One region of the Bacillus salitolerans genome, then DNA from elsewhere that is predicted to be linked to it. Evidence: riboswitches for the same ligand, from Rfam matches in the RefSeq annotation. Region 1 holds a riboswitch; each other region holds the start of a gene.

What was found. A riboswitch is a leader RNA that binds a small molecule or an ion and turns the genes downstream of it on or off. The one in region 1 is predicted to bind cyclic di-GMP.
Region 2: it holds a riboswitch for cyclic di-GMP, as region 1 does, so the genes downstream of both, ACFSCX_RS24305 (DUF5667 domain-containing protein) here and ACFSCX_RS00485 (putative bifunctional diguanylate cyclase/phosphodiesterase) in region 1, are expected to answer to the same signal.
Region 3: it holds a riboswitch for cyclic di-GMP, as region 1 does, so the genes downstream of both, ACFSCX_RS06305 (AimR family lysis-lysogeny pheromone receptor) here and ACFSCX_RS00485 (putative bifunctional diguanylate cyclase/phosphodiesterase) in region 1, are expected to answer to the same signal.
Region 4: it holds a riboswitch for cyclic di-GMP, as region 1 does, so the genes downstream of both, ACFSCX_RS16690 (nitrilase-related carbon-nitrogen hydrolase) here and ACFSCX_RS00485 (putative bifunctional diguanylate cyclase/phosphodiesterase) in region 1, are expected to answer to the same signal.

What each region holds. Positions count from the first base shown of each region.
Region 1 is NZ_JBHUEM010000001.1:99,734-102,914, forward strand. It holds gene ACFSCX_RS00475 (hypothetical protein) at 28-306, opposite strand; gene ACFSCX_RS00480 (MerR family transcriptional regulator) at 440-718, opposite strand; cyclic di-GMP riboswitch class I at 987-1,070, shown strand; gene ACFSCX_RS00485 (putative bifunctional diguanylate cyclase/phosphodiesterase) at 1,253-3,181, shown strand, end outside.
Region 2 is NZ_JBHUEM010000055.1:192,264-195,444, forward strand. It holds gene ACFSCX_RS24295 (WxL domain-containing protein) at 1-566, shown strand, start outside; gene ACFSCX_RS24300 (WxL protein host-binding domain-containing protein) at 636-1,700, shown strand; cyclic di-GMP riboswitch class I at 1,834-1,916, shown strand; gene ACFSCX_RS24305 (DUF5667 domain-containing protein) at 1,996-3,181, shown strand, end outside.
Region 3 is NZ_JBHUEM010000005.1:74,041-77,221, forward strand. It holds gene ACFSCX_RS06300 (hypothetical protein) at 1-24, opposite strand, end outside; gene ACFSCX_RS06305 (AimR family lysis-lysogeny pheromone receptor) at 104-1,231, opposite strand; cyclic di-GMP riboswitch class I at 1,374-1,457, opposite strand; gene ACFSCX_RS06310 (hypothetical protein) at 1,721-2,305, opposite strand; gene ACFSCX_RS06315 (hypothetical protein) at 2,392-3,162, opposite strand.
Region 4 is NZ_JBHUEM010000039.1:26,342-29,522, forward strand. It holds gene ACFSCX_RS16690 (nitrilase-related carbon-nitrogen hydrolase) at 21-1,862, opposite strand; cyclic di-GMP riboswitch class I at 2,148-2,237, opposite strand; gene ACFSCX_RS16695 (HIT family protein) at 2,771-3,181, shown strand, end outside.

The sequences.
Region 1 (3,181 bases):
GTTACTGAAAAATACTTTGAAATTACGTTAGTAAGGCTTTTGGTGCAACATTTTCTGAACAAGGGTAGATATCTTGCCCTTTTTTAGTTTATCTAGGGAAACGACTTTACCATCAATGGTTACAGCAGGAAATTTTGCTATCCCATATTCGGCTATTTTTGATTCCATCAAGAATGTAGTATTTGAGTTTACTGCATCATAGACAAGAAATGAGCAACGCAAGCAAGCGTAGTTTTTTACTTGGTTCTCGATTATGTCACTCGGAAAACGGCTACTATCTGTAAAAATTTCAATGGTTTTACCCATGCTTATCACCCTTTTTTAGTTTTACTAAGACAGGACAATCCTGTTTATTCCTTGGATCTGAATGGATAGCGGAGAAGTTGCTTGCTCTAACAAAGATTTGAAATATTCCATTCTGGCAATTGTTTCGTTTAATTCATGGAATTTTATCAACAGCGAATGTATACATTTCATCAGTTGGAAAGTGCTCCTGTTTGAGTAATGCTAATATGTGTTCGATCTCGTTTAAGGTGAATCCGATTTCCTGTGCTTTTTTGATAAGTAATAGATCCTCGACTGCTGATTCAGAAAAAAGTCTGTACCCTGAATGGTCTCTTTCTGGTGTGGGGAGAAGTCCCCTTTTTTCATAATATTTGATAGTCTCTACGTTTACGTTAGCTGCTTTGGCCACCTGACTAATTTTTAGATTCTTCAATTTTGTCATCTCCTCCCAACGGTATTGTACACCCGGTAGTATAGGACCGGGTCAAGTAATGAAATGATAATTAGCCCTACAAAAACCTTTTCTTAAATTGGAGAGAAATTCCTGTGGTAGATCATACTTGCAAATTTAGGTAATAGGCCGACTTACCATCAATAAAATTCGGATTATTCAGAATTATTACGGGTTATATGACTTTTGCACTATATATTTCTAAGAAAAAATGATATTATTGAACTAATAAAAATTATTTAAGTACTAGTCCATAGAAAGGCAAACTCATTGGAAGGTGAGGACGTAAGGCTACAGAACTTGGATGAAATCCTAAGGTGGCTGTGTTGCAAAAAGGATATATAGGGAAAAATTAAACGATAAAGAGCTTATATTTATCACATGGACAAATACTACTTTTTTCCTATAAAATAAACCACTCATAAATGAATAACTTTAGTGTAGTTTCTCCAAGGACATTGTGGAGTGAAAGGAATAAACATACATATTCTTATTTTTATACTGTGAGGGGATCCTATGTTAAAGATTGGGCGTTTTCATATACATACTCTAATTATGTTCGTCGTTGTATTCTTTGTATGGGGTTTACTATTCAGGGAAAATGATTGGATGCGATCATTAGGTGTAAGTGTACTTCAAATTATAGCTGGAGTACTGAGTATTAATTGGCTGTATATAGCTTATCGAAGATTAACCCATAAAAACAAGCGTTTTTGGTTATTATTAGGAATTGGTGTACTTCTCAGTACGAGCTCCAATCTAGTTTGGTTATTTTTTCAGATTAGCCAACGTGCTATTTTGTTTACGGATGCCTCCTATATAATTTGGTTGCTATCCTACCTCTTCTATTTGGCTGCATTAATTTATAAGACGAAACAAATAAGTACTGAAGTTCCAAATAGCCCTTATGTTTTCAACATTACTATTTTTATGATTACGGCTGCGGCTATTAGTAGTTACTTTTTAATCAAGCCCATAGCCCTTTCAGATTATTCCTTATTGCTTACAATTATCACGTTGGCTTATCCGATTGCTAGTTTAAGTATCTTGTTTGTGATTACCCTGTTATACTACCTGATTCAACATAATCCTGAAAAAAATCATATGCTCTTCATTATTATAGGTTTCTTTCTTCAAGTAGTGGCTGATTCGGGATATGCATATTTATCGATAACGGGTGGGTATGAAGTAGGGAACATTATTGATTTATTTTGGCTGATAACCATATTGTTAATTGGATTTGCAGGCTTCTATGCAAAGGAAGATGGCAAAAAAACAGTGTTAGAAATTAAAAATCCCTTTGAAAAAAGAGATACGGTATTCCCATATTCAAGTGTAATGATTCTCCTATTCCTAGTCATTTATAGTTATCAATGGGAGTTAAATGCCCTAAGCATAGGTTTAATTATTATATTCTTTATGATTATTGGTCGCCAACTAAAAATTTTGAGGAAAAATGAGAAACTTATGGGCGAATATATGTATTTAGCATACCATGACACTCTGACAGGGCTGAATAATAGAACAAGTTTTAAAGAAGTACTAAGTCAAAAGATGAGAAATTCAAAGGACAGTCATAACAGGTTTGCAATATTGCTAATAGATCTTGATAGATTTAAAGTTATCAATGACACTTTAGGTCACTTTATTGGAGATAGTATCTTAATAGAAGCCTCAAAGCGTTTAAGAAATTGCCTAGAAGTAAATACTCAAATATTTAGATTAGGTGGGGATGAATTTGTAATTATTGTTCCTGAAGCAACGGAATGGCAATGTTCGGTGGTGGCAGAAAAGATACTAGAAAAATTTCAAACACCTTTTATAGTTGGTGACAAAGAAATTATTGTAACCCCTAGTATCGGGATTAGTATATTTCCTGAAAACGGTCTTAACGTTGAAGACCTTCTTAAAAACGCTGATGCAGCTATGTATCTAGCAAAGGAAAGTGGGAAGAATAGTTTCAGATTTTTCAATATAGAATTAAATAAAGCCATGGTGAGAAAAATGGAGATAGAGCATCAATTAAGAAATGCTATTGCTACTAATCAGCTTTCTATCTTCTACCAGCCGAAAGTGGATCTTCGAACAAAAAGAATTATTGGGGCTGAAGCCTTATTAAGATGGGAACACCCAGAACTAGGTCCTATTTCTCCTCTAGAATTTATACCAGTCGCTGAGGAAACAGGTCTTATAGTCTCCATAGGTGAATGGGTTTTACAGATGGCTTGTAAACAAAATAAAATGTGGCAGGAAAAAGGTCTTCCCTCTATATCTGTATCGGTGAATGTATCCGTTAGGCAATTCCAGCAAGGGGACTTTTTAAAAAACGTAAGGGAGGTTCTGCATGAAACAAAGCTAGAACCTAAATATTTAGAGTTAGAGATAACAGAAAGTATCATGCAGAATATTAAGGAAACGAAAGGGGTACTAAATGGATTGAGAGAC
Region 2 (3,181 bases), on a different contig from region 1:
TATTTAAAAAGTTTATTGTTACTACAATGGCTTTTGGTATTGTTGCAACTGCATTTAGCACGCATTCATTTGCTTCTACAACTTCAACCGTTCAAGGCGGGACTTTATCTGGAGGATCCATGACATTTACTGGTTTACCAGCAACATTAAATGGTACTCTAGTGAAATCTACTGCAAATTGGGCTATTGGTGATATCACGGATGCAAGAGGTACGGGTGAGGGGTGGAACCTTTCACTAACATTAACTCAATTCAAAGAAGTTGATGGTAATGGAGCTTATGTTATTGGCGGAAAATCTCTTGCTACGAATTCATTAAAAGTAGTCGGAGTACCTACAATTAATAAGAAAGACTCGACTTCATCTGACATTACAACCATCACTCCCGTTGCTTCAGGAACAGCACTAGATAATGGAAGTACGGTTAAAGTTTTATCCGCGTCACTAAATGGTGGTATGGGTTCCTACACAATTGGTAACCTAGGTGTAGAATTGACTATTCCTGCTAATGCCTATGCAAAAACATACAAAACAGATGCAACTGTAACTATAAATACAGCTCCTTAATAAATGATTATTTTTTTAAAAGTCCTCCAATACTAAGGGGGACTTTTTAATTTTTAGGAGTGGTTGTTAATGAAACACCTGTTATTATGCTTGATCTTACTAGCCTTTATGTTTATATCTTACCCAATTATTTCAGTATATGCAGAGGAAAATAATTTTGAATTCCGTGTGGAACCAATCTTTCCAGATTCACAAATTGGTAATAAAGGATATTACCATTTCAAAGGAACACCTCATGATACTGTTACGTTACAAGCACGTATTATCAATGACAGTGAACAGAATTTGAATGTTATCATTCGAAGTTTGAATGCTTATAGTGGAAATCAAGGGATCTTATACCAAACAGAGCCTGTTTTAAAAGGAACGGAAATTATCAATGAAAGCTTTCAATTTCAAAAAATAGCCACTACCCCAACTGAAGTAACACTTGAACCTTTGCAGTCTGAGCTCGTTGAATTTACACTAAATATTCCAAATATTAATGGTACGTTACTTGGTAGTGTAGAGTTTAGAGTCTTTAAAGGCACAAAAGAATTGACACAGAAAGAAGAAAACTCACAACTACTGATTGACCAATACAAAGCAATTAACATTGGTGTTCAGATTGATGTAACAGATTATAACGAGACACCTTCAATGGAATTAGACAAACCATTCTTTTCTCCCGAGCAAATTGCGATTATGGTTCCAATGGAAAATAGCTATCCGGTCATTGTTCCAAATATATCGGGAACCTACAAGATCACCAAGAATGAAGATACAACGTTCTCCATGACAGGAGAAATTCCTTCATTTAAAATGGCGCCTATGACGACTTTTCATTATCCGATTAGATGGTCAGAAGGAACATTAGAACCAGGAACATACGATGTTAGTTTATCACTGGATGTGAATGGAAGTACCCAATCTTACGAACAAACCATATCGATTGAAAATAATGAAGTGCAGAAGACACAAGAAAAAATGGAAGAACGGGGAGAAGTCGCAATTGCCCCTAAGACATTTCCATGGACAACCATAATGATTGTTCTATTTATCATTGTTTTGATCTTAATATGGATGATAAAAAAACCAAAATCCAAAAGAAAAGATCGAAAGTATCCAGGACAAAATCCAAATGATTCATACTAAGCTTCATCATTTGTAGGAAGCCGCCGTCCTAAAAAAGGATTTTACTTTGAATGGAAAAAAATATGCATATTCTTTTTAGAAAAGATACTGTATATTCTTACTAATATGAAGAATGAAATATCGTCGTTTCTTCATTTGAAAAAGGCAAACCTATTGAAAGATAGAGACGCAAAGGTACAGACCTACGGTTTATACTAGGGTGGCTGATCTGCTGAAGAATTGAGATACTTTACTTATTTTTAAGTAGAATTCGAAATTCTTCCGATTCAAATAACTTGTGTTGGAGGGATTTTTTATGATGTTTAATAAGAATATTCAGAATGTGCTTGCAACAAGTATAGTTACATCAGTTTTTGCTTTTTCAATTGGAATTGGACAAGCCTATGCAGATAATCATGAACAGTCCACGGATTCACAAGTGGAAGAGACGGTTCAACAAGACCAACCAGTCGAAACTGTTGATTCAACAACTGAAAGTTCAGAGCCTACTACTGAGGATGAAGTAGTAGAAGAAGGTACTTCAGCAGAAGAGACGCCAGATGAGATAGCTGCTGAAGCAGACTTGCCCTCTTTGTTACCAGGTGATTTCTTTTACTTTTTTAAAATATTACGTGAAAATGTACAGCTGTCTTTAACCTTTGATTCGGTGAAAGAGGCTGAACTACTTTCAACATTTGCTGAAGAAAGAATCAAAGAAGCTGAAGTATTAATTGCAGGCGGTCAAGTGGAACTAGCACAAGACATTCTTCAAAAGGCAATTGAGCAACAAGAATTGGCACTTGCTACTTACGAACAATTGCAACCAGCGGAAACACCTTTATCGGAAGGCGATGAAGGTCAAGTTGCAACAGAAGCTCCAGTAGACCCTATACGTGCTGAACTTGAAGCAAAAATGGCAGCTAACCTTGTTGCCTTAACAACTGCTCTAGAAAAAGTGGAAAATCCACAAGCAAAAGAGGCTCTCGTAAAGAATATATTAAAAGCACAAGAGAAGCTGGAGAAGAAGATCAACAAGACCCTAGCAAAGCTTAATGAGAAGGAACTTGCAATTGAACAAAAGCGTGCTGATCTTGAAGCAGAACTAGATGATGGCGAAATGAATGAACAGGATTATAATGAAGAACTTGCTGAATTGAACGCAGAATTAGCGAAAGAGAAGAAAGAGCTTCTTACTGAGATGAATGAAGATACCAATAAAGCAGGTAAAGTAGCTCTTGAAAAAGGTAAAGAGAAGGAAGATCGTGGGAAGGAAGATCCAAAGCAATTAACAGACGAGAAACAAAGTAAGTCTGTAAAAAAAGATGAAAACCAAAAAGCTGATGAGCAAAAACGTGAAGAGGTAAAGAAACAAGAAGAAAAGCAACGGGAAGAATCACAAAAACGTGCTGAACAGGGACGTGAAGCTACGAAGAAGCAAGAAGAGGCAAAAGAGGCTGATGAGAAGCAGAATGAATCAGTGAAGAAAGATGAAAAAGAGAAGC
Region 3 (3,181 bases), on a different contig from region 1:
ACAAACCTTAACAAACTTATTCATATTGTCACCTCATATATCATTTAACTGACATATTCCTAAATTTATTATAATCTTCCATATTTGGAGAATCAACACTTTTTTACAAATCACTGGCTAAACTTCTGATTAAGCTTGCATAGAATAGATTTCCACCTGTTTGGAATCCCTCAATAGCAACCTTTAAAAGGGCTTGATTTCTAAGACATATACCTTTGTAATACAATTGGAAGGAAGTTAACTCGCCCCTTTTCCTTTCAATTTCATTCAAAATTGATAAGCACTTATCTTGGTTTTCTTTCCCTTCCAATCTAGCATGATAATGGCAGACTTCTGCTCGATCTGATAAAAAGAGTTCATTAAAATCATTGTGTATTAGACGAATAAAATCATGCGTAGCTTCTAATTGTACTCTTTTTATAGTGAAATCCTTATTTACTACTTCTAATAAGGATAATGATTTTTTAATATATTGGATGCTCTGTTCATAATCATGTTCTGCATGTAACTGAGCGAGTAACGCATAGGCAGAAATTATAGGAAAATGATAAATGTTTCCAGAATTAATGATAGTCCAAGCCATTTCCCGTGCCTTTTCCTTTTCATTTCGAGCCATGAACACAGTTGATTTCATTTCCCATACCCTAATCAGCATAGAATGTTTGAAATAACTATCTTCAAGTTGCAATACTAACTCTGTAACATCATCTACTAAATCTAACATGACGTTCCAAGCATTAAGGTCATAAAAGCTATATAAAGTTAGGATCTCCATCATGACCTTAGATGTTTCTTTTGTAAAGTTCGTATTTAATTTTATTTGCTCAGTTCGCCTATACATTTCCTGTTTTTTATTAACAAAAGCACCACGATTTCTTTGCATTAACAATAGATATAGAGGAGAAAATTCTGGATTGTCAAATTTGTATGCCAATTCTTCGGCTAATTCGAAATATCCATTGTTCATTAAATATTCTAATATCATTGGCTCATTATCTGGACGATCGGAAAGTATACAAAATTCCCTCATTACTCGATTAAAGATATCTGGCTCGCCTTCGTATAATAATTCTGCCAATTTATAAAAATTTGAAAAATGAAATGCAGCTTTTCCTTTAAATATAAGAGTAACGTTAGCTGGTGTACATTCGAATAAAATAGAAATGTCTTTCTTTTTAATTCTTTTCTTTTTTAAATCAGCCTCTAGTCGGCACAAAAACTTAGTATACATATTATCACTTCACTTTCAAGTTTAATATCTATTTGCACGAATAGTCTAGAAGATTTGGAGTCGTATAAGCTGTATACTGTATATTTATCCTCTAGGCGTAGATAATAAAAAAGTATCCTACATAGGATACCTCATGGATTATCCCGATAGCTGGCTAGCATAGTTTATCACTTTAGCCCCTTAAGCTTTGCGTCACCACTTTTCAATGGTTTTGCCTTTAACGGATGTATATAGATATAAATTAGTACTTTTGTAATATATTATATTGAAACGAGAATGCTTATCAGTACAAAAGTAGTATATCTATTTATTTACCTCTTGACAATGCTATTTGGCAAAGTTGTTCTATATTTCCAATAGTATGAAACTTCTCTTAACTTACTCAACTTCCACTTGTTAATCTTATCCAGATATACCAACTCTCCTTTCTTACCTAATAACAATAGTAAAAAGGACTAAAATAAAGCATTAATCCTTTTTATCTTGCTACTAAGCGTTTTGGTTCATATTAGATAGTTCTATTACTCTCATTTGAATGGCTCCTTTAGTCCTTCGGAGAAGCTCTCCTGCTTCTTCATAAACTAAACCTTGTCGAAGCAAGTTCATTAGTTTTCGATCTTCCTCATCAGACCATCTTTCGTAAGCTCGTTTAGCTTGTGTTTGACGTTTACAAGCATCTTCTACCCAAGTTGGCTCAGGTAAGATGGAATACCTTTCATATTTCGTGAAATCAATCTTGTCTTGGTTCTTCTTTGCCCAATTCCAGAAGTCTTTCGGAGCAATCATTTGATAAGTACATTTCTTCCTAGTAACCTTCTCTTTTACAGGAAGTCCCTCATTTTTTTTCAGTTTTCCTAATTGGTAAGGTGTTGTTTTTAATAGCCTAGCTAATTCCTTAAGTGTCAATTCACCCTCATGATCTTTAGTACTAAGACCCATTCGTTTTAATTTAGCTTCCACTGAACCAATATCCCTATCTAAGGTAGTTGCAATTGTCTCCAAATCGAATTTTCCTACTATTTCATAGAGATATTCTTCTTCTTTGGTTGTCCAAATTCTATATGTTCGGACCATAATATATACTCCTCTCAACGTTAAAATGAAAAAAGGAGCAAGCACATGGTATCTGTACTTACTCCCTCTCTTTGTTTACTTTTTTATTAACAAACGGCTGCCATGTACTCATCCGGTATGAGATAATCCTGAGAAATGGTTCGTTCAATGGCATCAATATGTTGGACAGTGATATCCTTTTCCGTACGATTCACAACTACGGATAAGATTTCTCCAACACCAACCATCGAACTTGCGTCACCCATGTTTAACCAAATACGGTTCCCATCGGACACATGAACGTACTCATTCTCAATCCCGACAACTTGAACAGTCCATTTTTGCTCTCCCATTAAACCGTCTCTTATACGAGCTGTTGCCAGTTCAGAATATGATCCATCCAGTTCAATGTTTTCATCATCTTCAGATAAGTCTTCCATTGTTAGACAATCCTCAATTGGTTGTTGTTCCATCATCATATCTAACTGGTTTAACTCATCATCCATTGATACCGTTACGTAATTGTCGGGTTCCATACAATCAATATAGGAATCCTGAGACATAGGCTCTTCGTATTGCTCCGCTTGAGGCCCATTCACTTCTTGTTCAATCATTGAAAGAAATTGTAAGGTATCATCATTTAATACTGCTCTTTTAACCTCTGGTACTTGCGTAGTTTCAACTGGAGCAGATTCAACGACTGTTTCAGTGACCAACTCCATCTCCATTTGCTTTTCTTCTTGATAACTCATTACAAAATCATATGTTACCATTCGAGAAACACGGATAATGTCTGCTTTGATCATACAATATTGCTCCAATACATGAATCACTACTAGTTGAATGATAGATAATGCATCTACTACTGCAATTGTCATATTTAATATCTTCCTCTCA
Region 4 (3,181 bases), on a different contig from region 1:
GCCCCTTCCGCTGATTACTGTTATTTTTGAACCAATGCTTTAAAATATGCTGTTTGTCTTGAGAGAATTAACATCTCCTGGTTAAACCAAGCATTTGCTTGCACTGTATCAAATTCAACGACTAACGCCTGCTCCTTATCATCAGCAACTACTGGCTGGTCAAGGGCGTATAAAGGATCTAGTGTATATAAACTACTCCCACCAAGGAAGTTCTTTTCTGTTCCAACATAATTCGATACAACCGTGTAAGCTTGTGCTCCAATAGCGACTGCATCCCATGTAACCATTGAACCCTCTGGATACGGATTAGCAGAAATAACCTTATTTATTTCCATTTCTCCACCGTATTGTCCATGCCAAGCAGACGGAATTGCAATCATGTCTGCACGCTTAACCGCTAAAACTCCAGATGCTTCTGGAAACTCTGCGTCTTCACCTATTAATAAACCAATTTTCCCTAATTCTTTTGTTTTAAAAACAGGCAATGATTCACCAGCATTAGCCCAAACCTTATCACTCTTACTTAAATGTGTTTTTTGATATTTTCCTGCTACGGAACCATCTTGAGAAATAAGTAAGGCTGAATTGTATAGATCCATGCCGTCCTGTTCAATAAAACCAAATACAATAGCAACTTCATATTTTTTAGCAATCTCTGTGAAGAACTTAGCAGATTCGCCATCTGAAGCTTCTGCCAATGCATTTACGTCATGTTTCTTCAGTCCATCAACTGGTCCCGTTAAGGATAGCTCAGGAAGAACAACTAAGTTTAAATCAGCATTTTTATTCTTTGCTTCTTCAATCAAACGTACAATCTTCTCTTTGTTTTGCTCTTTCTCTCCTAAAACAGGTTCATATTGAAGAGCACCCGCAACAATATGATGTGATGTTGTATTCTTTGTATAATCCCATGGTGCAACGGTATGCATTAACTCTTTATATAATTCAGGCCTTCTTCCCTCTAAAGCTTCTTTATTCTCATTTTCGTATAATTTAGGATCTACTGTTGCAAACGTTATAGTTGGCTCATCGATATCTTCACTTGGTGTCATAACAACAGGTGCTTCTGCAAGCTTCGTTCCTTTTGGTGACCAAATAGCACTACCACCAATCATATGAAAGCCATTTTCAGTATTTGAACGGTTAGCACTAACAACATACATTCCGTTTTGTTGTGCTCGCGCTGGTAAAGCTGAAATGGCTTGTGCTGAAGAATTTGTTGGAAAGGCTAAGATATCAGCACCTTGGATACCTGCTAATCTGGCAGTCTCCCAATAAGCTGAATCCATGCAAATATTTATGGCTATCTTACCAAGCTTCGTATTGAATACTGGTACACCTAGGTCTCCCCAAGCTCCCCAATGCATTTCTGTTTCCCACATTTGCGTTTTTCGGTACTTTCCAATATAGCCTTCCGGCCCAACAAGTGCTGCAGAATTATAATAAAGATTTGTTTCCTTGTCTACTTCAGCCATACCGAAGACAATATATGAATCGTATTGTTTAGCTAGTTTTTCAAAGGCATCCGTTGTTTTTCCTGGGATTGAATCAACGAATGGCTCAATTGCCTCTCGATCAGCATAATAATAACCTGTTGTTGCCATCTCTGGAGCTACAACGAGCCTCGCTCCGTTTTTAAAAGCATCCTCAGTTATCTTTAAAAGCTCTTCAACGTTTTTATCTCTTTCATTGAGAATAGGATTAAATTGAACTGAAGCTACTTTAAACGGATCCAAAATTTGTTCTACTTTCTTCTCTTCTTTTGCTTGTACTTGAGTTATCTCCTGATCCCAGTAGTAGCCAGTGGTAGATACTACCGTAAGTAGAATAAGAAGCACGGTTAATAATTTTTTTGTTTTCATATTGCTCTCCTTTAGTAACTAAGCTTTGATAATTGATACGTATTGTTCTCAAAGTTTTATATGTAGTGAGATTGTATTCAATGAAGTCAGCTTTTTTAAGTTTGTATTTTCATAACTTTCTAAAGTAAAATCTTTAATTCCACAATATTACTCATGGATCATAACTCATCTTCTTTAAACACTCTTAGGCTATTAGTAACATCTTCCTCCTTTTATAAAGACAAACAAAGAAAAACGGATATATCCATAAATAGATATGGAATAGCCGTTTTTTTGTTTGGGCTATTCGGCAACCTGGCAATCATAGTTCCTTATGAGAACGTTAGACCCAAAGCTTTGCGTCCTTACCTTTCGATAAGTTTGCCTTTATCGTCATTTTAAAATAAATATTTTCATGTATTAATTCGTACCTTTAAGATAATACAAAAGTCGGATAAATCTTTCAAGTACTTTTTTACTGGTAAACACTCTTTCTTATTATTCTATGTAAAATAAAAATAGAAGCACTTGTTGAGGTTAAGTAATTCGGTTGTGGAGTAGAAAATATAAAATCACAAGTCTTTTAACAAGGGAATTCGCATAATAATTCCCTTGTTTCTTTTTATTGATATGACAAGGATTACTTTGGTTTAACATTGAAAATAGCAACGGTTTTAGCATTGCTTCTGACTAGTGGACAACAGTTATTGTTCACAAGTCAAATGTGTGCTAAAAATAAGGTCAAAACCTATGATAATTGGATAACTAATTAAAGGTATATCGGAGGTAAATAAGGTTTTTCATGGTAAAATATAGATATAGAGATTGTGAAAGAATGTTCTTAAACTAACGAAGCAGGATAGTTCAACAAGAGGATTAGTAGCTATGATAAAATCAGAATAGTTTAAAAATAGTAAGGGGGAAAAATTATGGCTTACGAAGAAAATTGTCCTTTTTGTAATCCTCATAAAGATAAAGACCAAAATATATTATCTGAAAATGAAACTTGTTATTTGTTACAGCATAATAAACAACAAGATGTATTAGAAGGTTGTGCAGTAATAGTTCCTAAAAAACATCACGCTAATGCCTTTGAGTTAACTAAAGATGAGTGGAACGATACATATGAACTTTTACAAAATGCTAAAGAGTATTTAGATAAAGAGTTTTCTCCTGATGGTTATACACTGGGGTGGAACGTTGGTGAAGTATCTAATCAGTTTATTTTCCACAGTCATTTTCACGTTATCCCAAGATATAACGATGAGCCGTTAGCTGGTAAAGGAGTTCGTTATTGGTTAAAACAACCTGTAAATAAGAGAGAAAAACTAAAAATACAA